Regions from separate parts of the Fictibacillus sp. B-59209 genome, predicted to be linked through region 2. Evidence: riboswitches for the same ligand, from Rfam matches in the RefSeq annotation. Region 2 holds a riboswitch; the other holds the start of a gene.

Evidence for each region. Region 2 has a riboswitch for S-adenosylmethionine ahead of P4361_RS02600 (methionine ABC transporter ATP-binding protein). Riboswitches for the same ligand answer to the same signal wherever they lie in the genome.
Region 1: it holds a riboswitch for S-adenosylmethionine, as region 2 does, so the genes downstream of both, P4361_RS02065 (sugar ABC transporter substrate-binding protein) here and P4361_RS02600 (methionine ABC transporter ATP-binding protein) in region 2, are expected to answer to the same signal.

Annotation. Positions count from the first base shown of each region.
Region 1 is NZ_JARMMC010000004.1:29,062-36,669, reverse strand. It holds partial or broken gene P4361_RS23185 (BBE domain-containing protein) at 19-159, opposite strand; gene P4361_RS02080 (hypothetical protein) at 175-396, opposite strand; gene P4361_RS02075 (ABC transporter permease) at 524-1,528, opposite strand; gene P4361_RS02070 (sugar ABC transporter ATP-binding protein) at 1,529-3,028, opposite strand; gene P4361_RS02065 (sugar ABC transporter substrate-binding protein) at 3,631-4,746, opposite strand; SAM riboswitch class I at 4,878-4,987, opposite strand; gene P4361_RS02060 (hypothetical protein) at 5,106-5,786, opposite strand; gene cidR (cidABC operon transcriptional activator CidR) at 5,932-6,816, shown strand; gene P4361_RS02050 (acyl-CoA thioesterase) at 7,042-7,575, shown strand; gene P4361_RS02045 (hypothetical protein) at 7,572-7,608, shown strand, end outside.
Region 2 is NZ_JARMMC010000005.1:59,680-67,287, forward strand. It holds gene P4361_RS02565 (YusG family protein) at 1-46, shown strand, start outside; gene P4361_RS02570 (KGG domain-containing protein) at 106-489, opposite strand; gene P4361_RS02575 (toprim domain-containing protein) at 794-1,141, shown strand; gene P4361_RS02580 (thioredoxin family protein) at 1,307-1,636, shown strand; gene sigI (RNA polymerase sigma-I factor) at 2,041-2,787, shown strand; gene P4361_RS02590 (anti-sigma factor domain-containing protein) at 2,919-4,202, shown strand; gene P4361_RS02595 (hypothetical protein) at 4,305-4,607, shown strand; SAM riboswitch class I at 4,729-4,842, shown strand; gene P4361_RS02600 (methionine ABC transporter ATP-binding protein) at 4,931-5,956, shown strand; gene P4361_RS02605 (methionine ABC transporter permease) at 5,949-6,614, shown strand; gene P4361_RS02610 (MetQ/NlpA family ABC transporter substrate-binding protein) at 6,645-7,472, shown strand; gene P4361_RS02615 (RDD family protein) at 7,570-7,608, shown strand, end outside.

The sequences.
Region 1 (7,608 bases), on a different contig from region 2:
CAGCACTTTTCTGCTGGATTATGGCCGGGGTGATCCGTTGATTCCCTGAGGAAAGGTGAAGACATTATAGGGATCATATTTTTTATTTACTTTTTTTAATCGCGGTGCATTCCATCCGAAATACTCTTTTTCATAATGCCTTAAGTGGCTGTATGGAAAGTTGACAAAAGAACCTTATGTCAGGGATTTTACATAAGGAAATCTTTTCTTCAGCCACTGTGTGTTCTCTTCGGCAAATGCCGGATCGGTCCAGAATGCCGTTTCAAAAGGATTGATCTGGCTGGCCTTTCCTCCTAAAGCATATACCGTAATAGCTGCGTAAATTGACCCCTCAGCCCGTTTGCTGATCAGCCCGACAATATTTCGAATCTCTTTTTCACTGTATTTCCTGTACACAAATCTTCCCGTAGATTTAAAACTCTCATACTCTGGATAGGTCCTCTATCTATACATAGTGGAGAAAAAAACTCCCTATCATAAGGTATGTTGAGAAAGGACAGACAGTCATTTTTTTAATGGGTTCTTATTTTTTTTGTTTGTAATACGTTAACGCCAGTGCAAATGCGAGAACCGCTCCCTTCACAATGTCCATGGAATAGTAAGGCACAGACATCATGACAAGGCCATTCTGCAGAATGCCAATCAATACTGCGCCGACCAGGGTTCCAAAAGCATTGGGTTTGCCTGCACCAAACACCGAAAAACCAATAAAAGCCGCAGCCACAGCATCCATTAAATATGGAGTGCCTGCATTGATTTCAGCAGTCATCACTCTTGATGCCAAAACAATGCCGCCGATCGAAGCAAAAAGAGCGGACAGCAGATAGGCCGCTACCTTATATTTGTTTACCGGGATGCCTGAAAGCCTTGCTGCTTCTTCATTCCCGCCGATGACATACATGTACCGGCCGTGCTTTGTGTAATTGAGAAGAACATGGACGAGAACGACTGCCGCTGCCATGATCACGATGATCCAAGGGACTTGTCCTATTTTCTCGAACGCTGCACTGATCTTGCCCGTCGCAAACGTTCCATCAGGCATGACCATGTTTTGCGAGATGGTCGCCCCTTTCGTGTACGTGAGTGCAATCCCCTGGATGATAAACATGGTGGCAAGCGTCAGGAGCATATCCGGTATTTTCACTTTAACAATCATCACGGAGTTAATGATGCCTACAATCAGAGCGGCAGCGAGGGCGGAAAGAATCGCTACTACCGTGTTCTGGGAGAACCAGACAAACATTGAGATCGCAATGGCATTCGAAAGAGAGGCCACAGATCCGACAGAAAGGTCAAATCCGTTGACGGACAGTGATATCGTAATGCCGATCGCAATGATGGTAACGATGGAGATCGACCGTAAAATGTTCATCAGGTTATGTCCCTGCACAAAGGATGGATTGGCCGCAGTGAACACACCAATTAAGACCAGAATGGTTAAGATCGTTCCATATTTATAAAAAAAGTCGAACAGCTCAAATTTCTTTTTTGGAGAAACTTGGGCCGGTATTGGTTTTGAAAGCTCCATCTACCTTCCTCCTGTTGAATAGAATAAGAGCTCTTCTTCCGTCGCTGCTGAGGTTTCGAGCTCTTTCACACTGCGTCCGTCATACAGCACGTAAAGACGGTTCGTGATACCTAAGATCTCTGTAAACTCTGAGGACGCATAAAGGATGGCTTTGCCCCGTTTTGCCAGCGCTGATATCAGTTCAAAAATGTCCTTCTTAGCACCTACATCTACACCCTTCGTCGGCTCATCAAAAATATAAACATCGGCATCTGCGATGAGCCATTTGCCGATCGCAATCTTTTGCTGATTTCCCCCGGAAAGATTTTGAACCTTCGTTTTCTCAGATGGCGTCTTAATGCCTAAGGTTTGAATGATTTCAACAGCCTTTTGTTTTTCTGCCCGGCGATCCAGAAAACTTAGTACCTTGGAGAACTGTCCAAGATTGGCGGCTGTTAGATTAGCAGCAACCGATTCCGCGACCAGAATCCCTTCCTTTCTCCGTTCTTCCGGAACGAGAGCCAGGCCCTGCTTTACCGCCTGATGCGGGTTTTTCAGCTTCAGTTTCTTCCCCTTGAGAAGAACAGCGCCTGCTGTAATCTTTGTACAGCCGAACAGGATTTTGCACAGCTCTGTTTTTCCTGCTCCTACAAGTCCCGCGATTCCGATAATCTCACCAGCACGGACCGTTAAGTTCAAATCCTTGATCTTCTCGGCGTCAGAAAGCCCTTTTACCTCAAGAACAGTTTCTCCCACTTTTCCGTTCAAGGCAGGAAACTGCTCATCCAGCGCCTTGCCGAGCATCTGCTCGATGATCCGGTTGATTGAAGTTTCCGAAATAGATTCTTTTATGACTAACTCACCGTTCCTCATCACCGTAATGTCATCACAGATTTCAAAGATTTCCGGCAGCCGGTGAGAAATGAATATGATGCCTACATTTTTAGACTTCAGGTTTCTGACAATCCGGAACAGTTCGTTTGTTTCTGAATGGCTTAACGGCGCAGTCGGTTCATCCAAAATTAGAAAACGGCACTGTGCTGAAACCGCTCGGGCGATGAGAACCATCTGCTTTTGAGCAAGTGTAAGCTCACTGACCAGCTTTTTGGAAGAGACGTTGATGTTCATCTCTTCTAAAATTTGCGATGCCTTCTTATGCAGCTGTTTCCATCTTACAAGCTGCTTTTTACTCATCTCGTTGACCAGATCATGCAGCAGAATATTTTCACCAACGGTTAAATACGGGATCAGCGCGGTGTCAACCTCTTGATGGACGATTTGAATTCCTTCGTCCAGGGCATCTCTCGGCGAAGTGATGGCCGCTTTTTTTCCGTCCAAATGAATCTCGCCCGTGTAATGATTGTAGGCTCCCGACAGAATCTTCATAAGGGTCGATTTCCCAGCCCCGTTCGCTCCGATCAGCGCATGAACCCGGCTGGTTTCACTGGCAAAGCTCACACGATTCAACGCTTTTACACCCGGAAACTCAATACTTATATCCTTCATCTCCAACAGAGCCATCTGCTTCTCCCCTTCCCTCAAAGCAAACACTCTCTTAACTTTAGGCTGTTTTCGCAATCTTTATTGCTCTTGGGCGGAGTTGATTTCCGTTCCAGGCTGCTCGCTTTCCGTGGGGCGTTCGCTGTACCCCTCGGCTCAAGCGCCTTCGGGTTTCACCTGTCACGCTAGTCCCACAGGACAAGGAAGGCTTCGGCAGCGATACATCGCACGAAGAAAATGTGACGTTCATTTTCGAGGAGTCTCGCACCTTACACTCCAATCAACCTGTCGATGAAGAATCAATACAAAAACCATCACAAAGCAACAATCTTTTAGAAAAGAGCCTAACTTTAAAAAGAGAGTGTGCATTTTCATTTTGCATAAATAAAATTTCATTTTGATTAGCCTTCTTACATACATCACATACTGATGTGGGCAAGAGACTCTCAAATCTTTTACTTTACATTCATGACATTCATGGAATGGGACTGCTGGTGTAGTATGAGCCAGCAATTGTAAAATTGAATAGCCGAAAATTGAATTCAAGAAAGAGCTCACTTTTTCTTGCGCGGTTCCAATTTATTAGGCTATTCAAGTCCCATTCTTCTTCCTGAGAGTTTCAGTTATTTTTGGTAGTGATCCTTAAGTGTCTTCATCCAATCTTCCTCAAACGCATCAGACTGGCCCCAGCCTTTAATTTCCTTGGACAGGTTGACCATGTTCACACCCTCGTTTGATTTTTGCAGATCCTTTTGTGAAACGAGAGAAGCTTTCAAATCATATTTTTGAGGTGTTTTTTCACCCGCAAGCTTTTTAGCAAGAATTCTCATATCCACTGCCCCAATGAGCTTAGGATCAACAGCAGCCGTGTACTTCCAAGGACTTTCTTTTTGCTGGATTTCTTGAAGGTCTGCATTGGAGACGTCAATTCCGTAAATTTTGATTTCGTTGCGTCCCGCTTCTTTAATCGCACGTGCAGCCCCGATCGCAAAGGCATCCCATGTGGCAAAAATGGCATCAATCTCGCCTTTTTTATGTTTGTTCAGCATGGCCGTCACCGCATTTTGCGTCTGGACCGACGTATCTGCAGAAGCAACGCCAAAGCGTTCTACTTCCTTGATTCCCGGGTTATTCTTCAATGTTTCTTTATAGACGGCGTTGCGTCGCACCATCGGCGGGAACCCGTCTACCCAAAGATAAACGATGTTGGCCTTCCCTTTGTTCTCTTTAACGAGCTGATCGAGAGCCAGCTTGGCAAGGGCTTCATCGTCCTGAGACGTAAGTGTGACACCGCCTACTTTCGCGAGGTCCGGATTGGAATCAAACGTCACCACGTTCTTTCCTTTTTCCCGAAGCTTCTTAATATCGTTTATGGTAGCCGCATCATCACCGTGAGAGATGATAAAACCGTCGTAATTCTCATCAGCCGCCTGGGCAATCGCATCATGGAACTTGGCGGTATCACCGTTTGCTGTGTAGGTATCAACGGTAAAACCAAGTGCCTCTCCTTCCGCTTTAGCACCTGCTAAAAATTGAGCTGTATGATCATCACCGCCGATTTTACGGATAACCTTGATTCGGGCTCCCTGCCCTTTGGCAAACCGCTTCGGCACGTTATCGAACGAGACCTTTTCATGTTTGCCAGCTGATGAAGCGGTATTGCTTCCGGATGAACAGCCTGTTAATAAAAGTGATAAAGCGACCGCAGAGATTGCCGCGCAATTGATGAATCGTTTCATTTCCCCAACTCCCTTTTTTGTATATCTCTCTTCTCAAGGGGGCACGAGACCAGCGAAATAAGCCCCACCACGTAAAAAAACCTCTCTGGAAAAAGAGAGGTTTCATCGCATATGTATAACGGATTCGTCCTCTCTTATCTCTCAAAACAGACATGCTGTTTTGCTGGAATTAGCACCAATTCCATTACGGAACGGTTGCTGGGCGTCATAGGGCCAGTCCCTCTGCCACTCTTGATAAGAGAATGAATATTTAATTTTTAGAAAATATAGTTATTACTTTAATCCGCAAATGGGGGAAAGTCAATGGTTTTTTTATCATATAAAAAACCTCTCCACAACGAGAGGTTAATCCACCAGGCTTATCCTCGGATATCCCCTCCAAAGATCGCAACGTTCTGCACCTCCGCACCAAACTCCCGGCCATTCCACTTCAGGGTAGTCTGGACATAGCCAAGGCGGTCAGCGTTATATCGGCCGGCGATGTTTTGGTAAGCCAGCAGTTCATACACGCCATTTCGGTCAAAGTCCACCGGGTAAAGACCGCTTAAAGATGAGACAAATCCTTGTATGGGAGCCTTTAATTTTCCATTCGGGTAGTAAATCTCAGACAAGTATTCCTTGTCCTTCGTACTCAAATCGATAATAAATTTTTGCTTCAGGCTGTAGCTGTTCACCTGTGCTTTATATTGGTTCAGATAAAAAACCCTGTACTTCCATTGGTCACTGAATACACCAGAGTCAAAAAGCGGCCCGAACTGCCCTCCTCTGTAGGAAAATACATAGGCGTTGATCATGCCTCCGCTGCCTCCTGTATCCATGACCACCATGATGTCTTCTACCTTGTCACCTGTAAAATCACCGAGAAAAAGGGTTGGATTGTATCCTGAATTTTCTTTAATAGGGATCTGCGTGTACTGGTTGGTCCTGCCGTCCTGAACGACGGCCGCAATGTTCACCCAGTATGGACTATCCGCTGTTTTTTCAGCAGTAAGATACACCGTATCCTGCGAACCGTCTCCGATGACATTCCCTCTTTTCATATCGACTACCTGCCGCTGTCTGTATATGTCGCATCCCTGCCTTCCCCAGTTTCAATAAAACAGTATATGCACTTAAGCCCTGTTTTGGTTTTTATTCAGATCTCGTGATACACTACAAAAAAAGACCGGACAAGCAGGTGCATTCGTGGATATTAAACAATTACAGTATTTTATTGAAGTGGCAAAATATAACAGCTTTACACGGGCGGCTGATGCCCTTTTCATCACCCAGCCAACCATCAGCAAAATGATCAAGAATCTGGAGGATGAGCTTGGGGTTGTCCTTTTTGACCGCTCACGAAAGGGACTGACACTTACGGATGCCGGACAGACCATATTTGACCAGGCCAAGCTGGTCGATAAAGCATTCAACAACCTGGAGATGGAGCTGGACAACCTGCTCGGATTAAAAAAAGGGCATATTCGGATTGGGCTTCCTCCGATTTTTGATCCCCGTCTTTTTCCAAAATTGATCGGCAGTTTTCATGACAGATATCCCCACATTACCTTCGAGCTTATGGAAGACGGATCAAAAAAAATCGAAGAAGAAGTGGCCAGCCTTCAACTGGATATCGGGGTTGTCGTGCTCCCGACAAACACCGATATGTTTCAGTATTTTGCTTTTATGGAAGAGGACTTGCGGCTCATCATCCATCCTGACCATCCGCTTGCTGTCCGGGACGAAATAAATTTAGCTGAGCTAAGAGAGGAATCATTTATCCTTTTTAACAAAGATTTCGTCCTCCATGACCGCATCATCTCCTCCTGCAATCAGGCTGGCTTCAGTCCGCACATTACGTCAGAAAGCTCACAATGGTCCTTTATTGAGGAGATGGTCGTGTGTAAATTAGGGGTCTCCCTGCTGCCCGAGAGCATCTGCCGGCATCTGACGGATGAAGTGCGTGCGATTAAAGTCGTCAATCCTTCCATCAGCTGGCATCTCGCCCTGATTTGGAACAAAGATCAGTATTTATCTTTTGCCGCGAAAGAGTGGCTCAGCTACGCAAAAGAACAATTATCAGAAGAGTAAATAACGGGGCGGTTCTCGAAGGAGAGCCGCCTTTTGCATTTAATCATCTATGCCTTTTCTGTATATCTGAAAGCATTTACATAGATTTCGTCTATGTAAATGATGAAAAATAACAATTTTACTTCCTTTTCTTGGAGGCGTACACTTGGTACCTGTAAGAGGGAAACGCAAAACGACAAAGCGTCCCGATATAAAAAGGGTGTAACACGAGAAAGGGAGATTCTTTTGGAAGCTAAAAAAACGAGCGAAAGCCGCATTATAAATACAGATCAGGTTTTATCCTGTGACTTGAATAATTACAACACATTGTTTGGCGGAGTTTTGATGAAAAAACTCGACAGTGCCGCCTCATTATCGGCACGACGCCATGCACGTGTAAAAACATGTGTAACAGCATCAACCGATTCGATTGATTTCTTGCATCCGATTCACCAGACCGATTCAGTATGCATTGAGTCTTTCGTATCCTATACAGGAAAAAGCTCCATGGAGATTTTCTGTAAAGTTATCGCTGAAGATATTATCACTGGGGAACGAAGAATCGCAGCTACAGCCTTTTTGACCTTTGTTGCTTTAGGTGAAGACAAACGTCCGGTTGAAGTACCGGCAGTCATCCCTGAAACAGAAGAAGAAAAATTCCTTTTTGATACTGCGAAAGACCGTGCAGAAATGCGCAAGATCCGCAGAGCTCGAAGCAAGGAGTTGGCTGAGGTTATTACACTAAGAAAACCTTGGCAGCAGGAAGGAGCATTAGTATGATTACGTTATGCAGCCACAGTGAATTGAAAGAAG
Region 2 (7,608 bases):
ACATCCCCAAAGTTACGTACAGGGATGCGATGAGGGCTGGTGTTAGTTAGAAAAGTGTAAAAAAGGGCAAACCCTCAGGGCTTGTCCTTTTTGCAATTTTATATATTAATCGCTGCTGCGGCTGTTACCGCCTTTTTTGCCGATTTCTCTGTAAAAATCTTTGTTATGGCTGTCGGAAGTAGCTTCTCCGCCCTTTTTACCGATCTCCTGATAAAAATCCTTATCATGGCTATCAGCCGTCGACTTACCGCCTTTTTTGCCAATATCTTGATAGAAGTCTTTATCATGGCTGGATGCAGTTGATACTCCGCCTTTTTGACCGATTTCCTGGTAGAAGTTTTGATCGTGGCTTTTAGAAGTAGCATTTCCGCCCTTTTTGCCGATTTCCTGATAAAAATCTTTGCCACGGGTTTTAGACGTTTTTTGACCGCCCATGCGCCCTGCTTCTTCTCTGCTCATTCCGTCTCGGTTGTCATTATTCTTAGCCATTTCAAAATTCCTCCTTATATATGGTAAATAGTGTGTTCCCAACAGCTATTCACTTTGTGCTGTTGGACTTAGAGAAACAATATCCCCTTTTCGCATTGGTTAAACAGCTTTAATCGAAGTTGGTACGAAACTCCTTATTAAGTTGGCTGCTTGTAGGAAAATGGGTTACATATACATAAATAGTTGTCTGATTTATTAACAATCAATGGAGGATTCTAATAAAATAAAGGGTATTATAGTAAGTAAGAAAAAAATATCAATCGCATTAATACTCGTTCTTTAGCAGATATAGGAGAGATGATTGATGAATAACAACTTGGACAAAGTGATTATCGTTGAAGGGAAATCAGACAAAGAAAAACTGTTCTCCATTTTAAATGAGCCTGTTGAGATCATCTGTACCAATGGCACAATGGGGCTTTCCCGGCTTGAGGAACTTGCAATACAAATTGAAAACCGAGATGTCTATATACTGGTCGATGCGGACGAAGCTGGAGCAAAATTAAGAAAAATGCTTCAGCGGGAGCTTCCAAATGCAGAACATCTTTATATTCATAAAATGTACCGAGAAGTGGCAAAAACACCGCTCATGTATCTTGCCAATATTCTGCTTGGCGCTCGTTTCACCGTAAATAAAGAATGCCTGGGATAAGGAAAGCAAAATTGAACCGAAAGAAATCCTCTTTGAGGAGGATTTCTTAAGTTTGTATTTTACGTACTGTTATAAGCACGGTTGTTGACAGCACCTCTTAGATCCGGGATATTCAATTACATAGAGAAAAAATGGATCCGTAAAAAACTGCAATTGGAGAGAGATATGAGGGATTTAACTAATATAGAAATTCATAATTTTATTAAAGGTTCAACAGAGGAGCCAGCAGCTCTTTATATCCAGACACCGCTTTGCGGAACGTGTAAGATGGGAAGGCGGATGCTCGACATCACATTGGAAGCAATAAGCCAGTCAGAAACGTCTGAACCTAAAATCGGTGCTTGCAACCTAAATGCGATGCCGGAGCTTGCTGAAAAGTACAGCATCACCAGTGTCCCTTGCCTGCTTTTTTTAAACAGGGGCATTGCCGTAAAGAAGATTTATGCCATGCAATCTGTTGATTTTTTGTATCAAAACGTAAAAAAGTACCTGTAAAAGACACGGATTGTGTCTTTTTTTGTTTTTAGGGGGTATTTTTTAAATGTAATACATGGTTTATGTGGTAAAATAAAGAAGAAATGTGTAATAAATTTTACAGAACGATTCAGGTGCAACAAAATGAAACGATATCTCCAAACAGCAGTAATAGCAAGCAAGTTACCGCTTCCGAACGATTTATGGGTCAAGACTGCAAAAATTATCCTTTTCAGGAACGTGACAAAAACATTACAATTGTTATAAGTCCTGTAACATTGTTATACAACTGTATCCTACAAACCTACGAATCAATGGTATAAATGTATAGGAGAGCTTGAAACATGTTTGCTCCTGTCGACTTTTGGAATGTATGATCATTTTATCCAAAAGTACAATACAACCTGGATTTAAGAGGTGAAACTATGTCTACTGCATTTGTACCAACTATTCGTAACAGCACACCACTCATTAACATTGAGGATAAAGTACTAAGAATTCAAAGAGGAAATGATTCCTTAAGAAATGAGCTGATCGAAGCTTACCAGCCATTTATTAAAAAAGTGACTTCAAAAGTTTGCAGTCAATATATAGATCGTACGATGGATGAATTTAGTGTAGGTCTTTACGCTTTCAATGAAGCCATTGATCAATATCAAGAAGGACAAGGAAGCCGTTTTCTTTCCTTTGCTGACATGGTAATCCGCCGCAGGGTTATCGACTATATCCGAAAAGAAGTTAGACAGAACCGTCTGATTTATTTGCAGCCGGATGAGGAAGATGAAGAAGGCCGTGTCGAGGACAGCTACGCAGAACAAAAAGCTGCCATGGAACATTACGAAGAAAAGATCCAGGCAGAGAACCGCGTGTATGAAATCGAAGAGTATCAAAAACTGCTGAAGGATTTCAGCCTTAATTTTAAAGTGTTAAGCAAACATTGCCCTAAGCATGTGGATGCAAGGGAAAACGCTAAAGAAATCGCTCGTTTGTTAGTGGAAAACCAGGAAATGGCTGAATTTTTATTGGAAAAAAAACAACTTCCTATAAAAGATTTGTTAAGTATGGTTTCCTGCAGTCGTAAAACAATAGAGAGAAATCGAAAATATATAATAGCGGTATCGCTAATATATCTAGGGGACTTTAAAGCGTTAAAGTCTTATATTCAGCCTTAAATAAGGGGAAGTTAAACGGTTGTAATTACTCGTGGGGAAATCGTAATAAATAAGCAAAGCAAGAGAGCAGCAAAACCCATGATGGTTATGATACGAAGCAGATCCTTCGCCTAGCAGGAGGGATATGTGGGATGAAGAATGGAATTTTAATGGAAGTTAAGAAAGGGAAAGCCGTCCTATTAACGAAAGACGGTTGTTTCATCACCGTTAAGGTACCACGCGGAAAGCATCCGGTGGTAGGTATGGAATACAGCGTTTCGAGTTTTTCAAAATGCAGAACACGCCAATTTATTTTTCCTTCTCTTTCACTTACAATAGCAGCATTGCTTATACTTGTTTTATTTTCAGGAGTAAATCCACTGGGCCGCAACGACAATACTGTTGCGGCTTATGTGAGTTTTGACGTAAATCCCAGCCTCGAAGCAGGAGTTAACAAAGACTTGCAAGTCATAAAAGTAAAAGCATATAACGCTGAGGGACGGGAAATTCTCCAATCATTAAAACAAAAGAAAAACATAAGCCTTTCCCACTTTGCTTCAGCTTTGCTGAATGCTTATGACAACAAAGGATATCTGAAGAAAAACCCGGATGTCATGATCGGAACAACCATCGTGAACCAAAATAATGACAAGCTTTTGTCTGCATTGGATGAGACTGTATCTTCAATTAAACGGAATGCATCCATCTATAATTCGAAAGCCGCCATCATGGTAAAGAATATTAATACAAATAAACGGAATGTTGCCCAAAAGAATGGGGTATCATCCGGAAAATATATGATGTACTTGGATGCTAGACGAAAAGATAAAAACATTTCTCTTAATGAAGTGAAGAACATGTCTTATACCGAGCTAAAGAGAAAGATAAAACCTGTACATGAAGAGCCGGAAGAATCCGGCTTTAAAAAAAACCATTCAGAAAAAATTCTTCGCAATCATAGAAATCTTGAACCCATAAAGATTAAGACGAGTTCCCTGCATAGTTCTTCTCTAAAAGAACATGCGAAAAAAGAAGTCAAAGAAGAAAGGATTGAACCCAAGCTAGAACCAAACAATAAACGTGCTGTCCCAAAAACCAAAAGGCACGAAGATCGAAAAAGCCGCAGTAAAGCTGAAGATAAAGAAAAAAATGAATCAAAAAAAGTAAAACCACATTCTTCAAAGCAACATCACGAACAGCCGATGTACAACAAGCAAGCAAAGAAAAATACTAATTTGAATACTGCTCCGAAACAGCATGTTCATGAAAAGAATAAACATGAAAACCATAAATGGGATAAGGGGAAAAGGCTTGAAAAAAGAGAGCAGAAAAATTCTCCCGTTCATCGGCCTGAAAAAAAGTACTGGAAAAAAGAACTGCAGAAAAATCATAAAAAGCCACAAATGAATAAAGAAATACATAAAAAGGCTGGCTAAAAGTCGACACTACGTTTAATAAACTGTCGAAGGAAAAATCAAGGAAGACACCAACCATCTCCCGAACATTAAGATATACATGTTTTTAAAAGGGGGATGTTTATGGATTGGGTTCTTTGGCAGGAACAGGTTCAAAAAACGGCCTTCCTTCAGCCGCTGATAGGCACGGAGACTCCCAGTGTGACGGCTGACGGAGAACGATTATGTTTTTCCTTCGTAAATAAGTATAACGGATCAGAACGGATATCCATGCTTACAGGCAGGATGGATGATTTGCATGAGGTGTTTGAAGGCCAGCAGCGTCTGAGCGATTTAATCAGGATAAAAAGAGTAACTTTTACGGGAACATACAGAGAACAGCTTAAGTTAGAATCTCTTCTGTTTTTATGCAAATTGGAGTCCTAAGCCAAAAGAATCGGGTCCTTCTATCTAAAAAACAGGAGTTATGGATTGACACTCCATAAAGGTGATGTTAAAATTCGAAACGTGTTAAGAAATGCTAACTATATAACGAATAACAAATTCGTTCTTATCGCGAGTGGTGGAGGGACTGGCCCTATGAAACCCGGCAACCGTTAAGCAGCTTCCTGTTTGAAAAGGTGCCAAATCCTGCAAAGCAAACTGCTTTGGGAGATGAGATGACGGTGCATATAAATTTTTATGCCCTTCTGCTCATGACCTGGCAGAAGGGCATTTTTTATTTTTCAGAAAGTGAGGGATCCGGTCTCTTGATAACATTAGACGCAGTAAAAAAGATTTTTCAGACGAAAGACGGAGCTGTAAACGCAGTTGACCATGTCGATCTTTCTATAGATCAAGGAGAAATTTTCGGGATTATTGGATACAGTGGTGCAGGTAAAAGTACACTGATCCGAATGCTGAACATGCTGGAAAGACCGACGAGCGGAGATGTTAACGTTGCGGGAAAAAATCTTTCCAAACTTAGTAACAACGAGCTTCGAAAAGCTCGGCAGGAAATCAGCATGATATTTCAGCATTTCAATCTGCTTTGGTCCAGAACAGTAAGGGAAAACATTGCATTTCCACTTGAGATTGCAGGTGTGCCGAAAACAGAGCGCCTGAAGCGGGTGGATGAACTGATTAAACTTGTTGGACTAGAGGGCCGCGGAGAATCGTATCCTTCCCAATTGAGTGGAGGACAGAAGCAAAGAGTCGGGATCGCACGTGCACTGGCCAATAACCCTAAAGTTCTTCTCTGTGACGAGGCGACTTCAGCCCTTGATCCGAAAACAACAGACAGCATCCTTAATTTATTAGTTGAGATCAATCAAAAGCTCGGCTTGACCATTGTTCTTATCACACATGAGATGCATGTCATCCGTAAGATCTGCCATCGGGTCGCTGTTATGGAAGACGGTAAAATAGTGGAACAAGGGCCGGTTTTGGAAGTATTCAGGCAACCTAAAGAGTCCATTACAAAAGATTTTGTTAAGCAAGTAACAGAGCCAGAAGAAACGACAGACATGATCAAGCAGCTGGCATCTGAAAAACCTCAGAGCCAAATTGTACAGCTTACCTTTGTTGGAGGAAGTGCAGAACAGCCCGTTATTACAGATGTGATCCGTAAATTTGACGTTCAGGTGAATATCCTGCAGGGTAAGGTATCACAAACACAAAACGGGCCATATGGAACGTTGTTCATCCAGCTGGTAGGAACAGATACCGAAATTCAGGAAGCGGTAGCCTATATGAATGGGCAGAAAGTAGAAGTGGAGGTGATCTCATATGAATAGTCTTTTTCCGAATGTGGAATGGAGTGGAATGTGGGGTGCCACCGGACAAACACTGTACATGACAGCTGTTGCGGTTCTTGCCACTTTTATTTTAGGTCTTCTTTTAGGATTAGCATTATTTTTAACGGGTAAAGGGAACCTATGGGAGAATCGGTTTTTAAATTTTGTCTTTTCAGCGATCGTAAATATCTTCCGTTCCATTCCGTTTATTATCCTGATCATTTTATTGCTTCCGTTTACGCTCTTGTTAGTAGGATCTATGCTTGGCGCCAATGCAGCATTGCCTGCTTTGATTATTGGAGCTGCACCGTTTTATGCCCGGATGGTTGAGATTGCACTTCGCGAGATTGATAAAGGGGTAATCGAAGCGGCAAAATCGATGGGATCGAGCAACGCTCAAATTATTTTTAAAGTTTTGATCCCTGAAAGCCTTCCTGCATTAGTTTCCGGGATAACGGTAACTTCAATCGCGCTTGTCGGTTATACAGCAATGGCGGGGGTAGTCGGAGCAGGCGGGCTCGGGAATTTGGCGTTCCTTGAAGGTTTCCAGCGTACGCAAAATGATGTTACATTTGTCGCTACTGTTATCATTCTAATCATTGTGTTTATCATTCAGTTTATTGGGGATAATGTAACTCGCCGTCTTGATAAACGTTAAAATATAAATTACACAACCAGGAGGAACAACATGAAAAAAATCATTACACTCGTTCTTTTACTTGCATTGACAACAGCCCTTGCTGCATGTGGTGCAAACGGAGGGAAAGACAAAAAACTAGCTGACGATAAGATTGTTGTGGGAGCATCCAATGTTCCGCATGCCGAAATTCTTGAAGCAGCTAAACCTTTAATGAAGAAAAAAGGAATTGATCTTGAAATTAAAACGTTCCAGGATTATGTACTTCCTAATAAAGCACTTGCAAACAATGAAATTGATGCCAACTACTTTCAGCACGTTCCGTATTTGAAATCACAAATGAAAGAAAATAAAAATTACAAATTTGAGAACGCCGGCGGTATTCATATCGAACCGATCGGAGTATATTCTAAAAAGTACAAGTCTTTAAAAGAACTTCCAAACGGAGCAACGATCATCATGAGTAATTCCGTTGCTGACCACGGACGTATGCTAACATTGCTTGAGCACGAAGGCTTGATCAAACTTAAACCTGGAAAAGGTTACAACTCAAAGATTAAAGACATTGCCAAAAACCCAAAACATTTAAAATTTAAAGCAGATGTTGAAGCTGGCCTTCTTCCAAAAGCGTATAAAAACGGTGAAGGAGACGCTGTATTGATCAACACGAACTATGCGATCGATGCTGGGTTGAACCCTCAAAAGGATTCCATTGCAATTGAAGGATCTGACTCACCGTTTGTAAATATCATTGCTGTGCGCAAAGGCGATAAAGATGCTAAAACGGTGAAAACCCTTGTTGAAGTGCTTCACTCTAAAGAAATTCAAGATTTTATCAAAAAGAAATATAAGGGTGCTGTTGTACCGGTAAACAAATAAATGATTTTAAGAAGGACAGCCTTTGGGCTGTTCTTTTTTTTGTCCATTTGTAATAACTGTAAGATGATTTAACAATTTATTGATGGAGGGATGCAGGATGGAAGTACAGCAACCGGCTGGTTTTTGGATCAGGTTT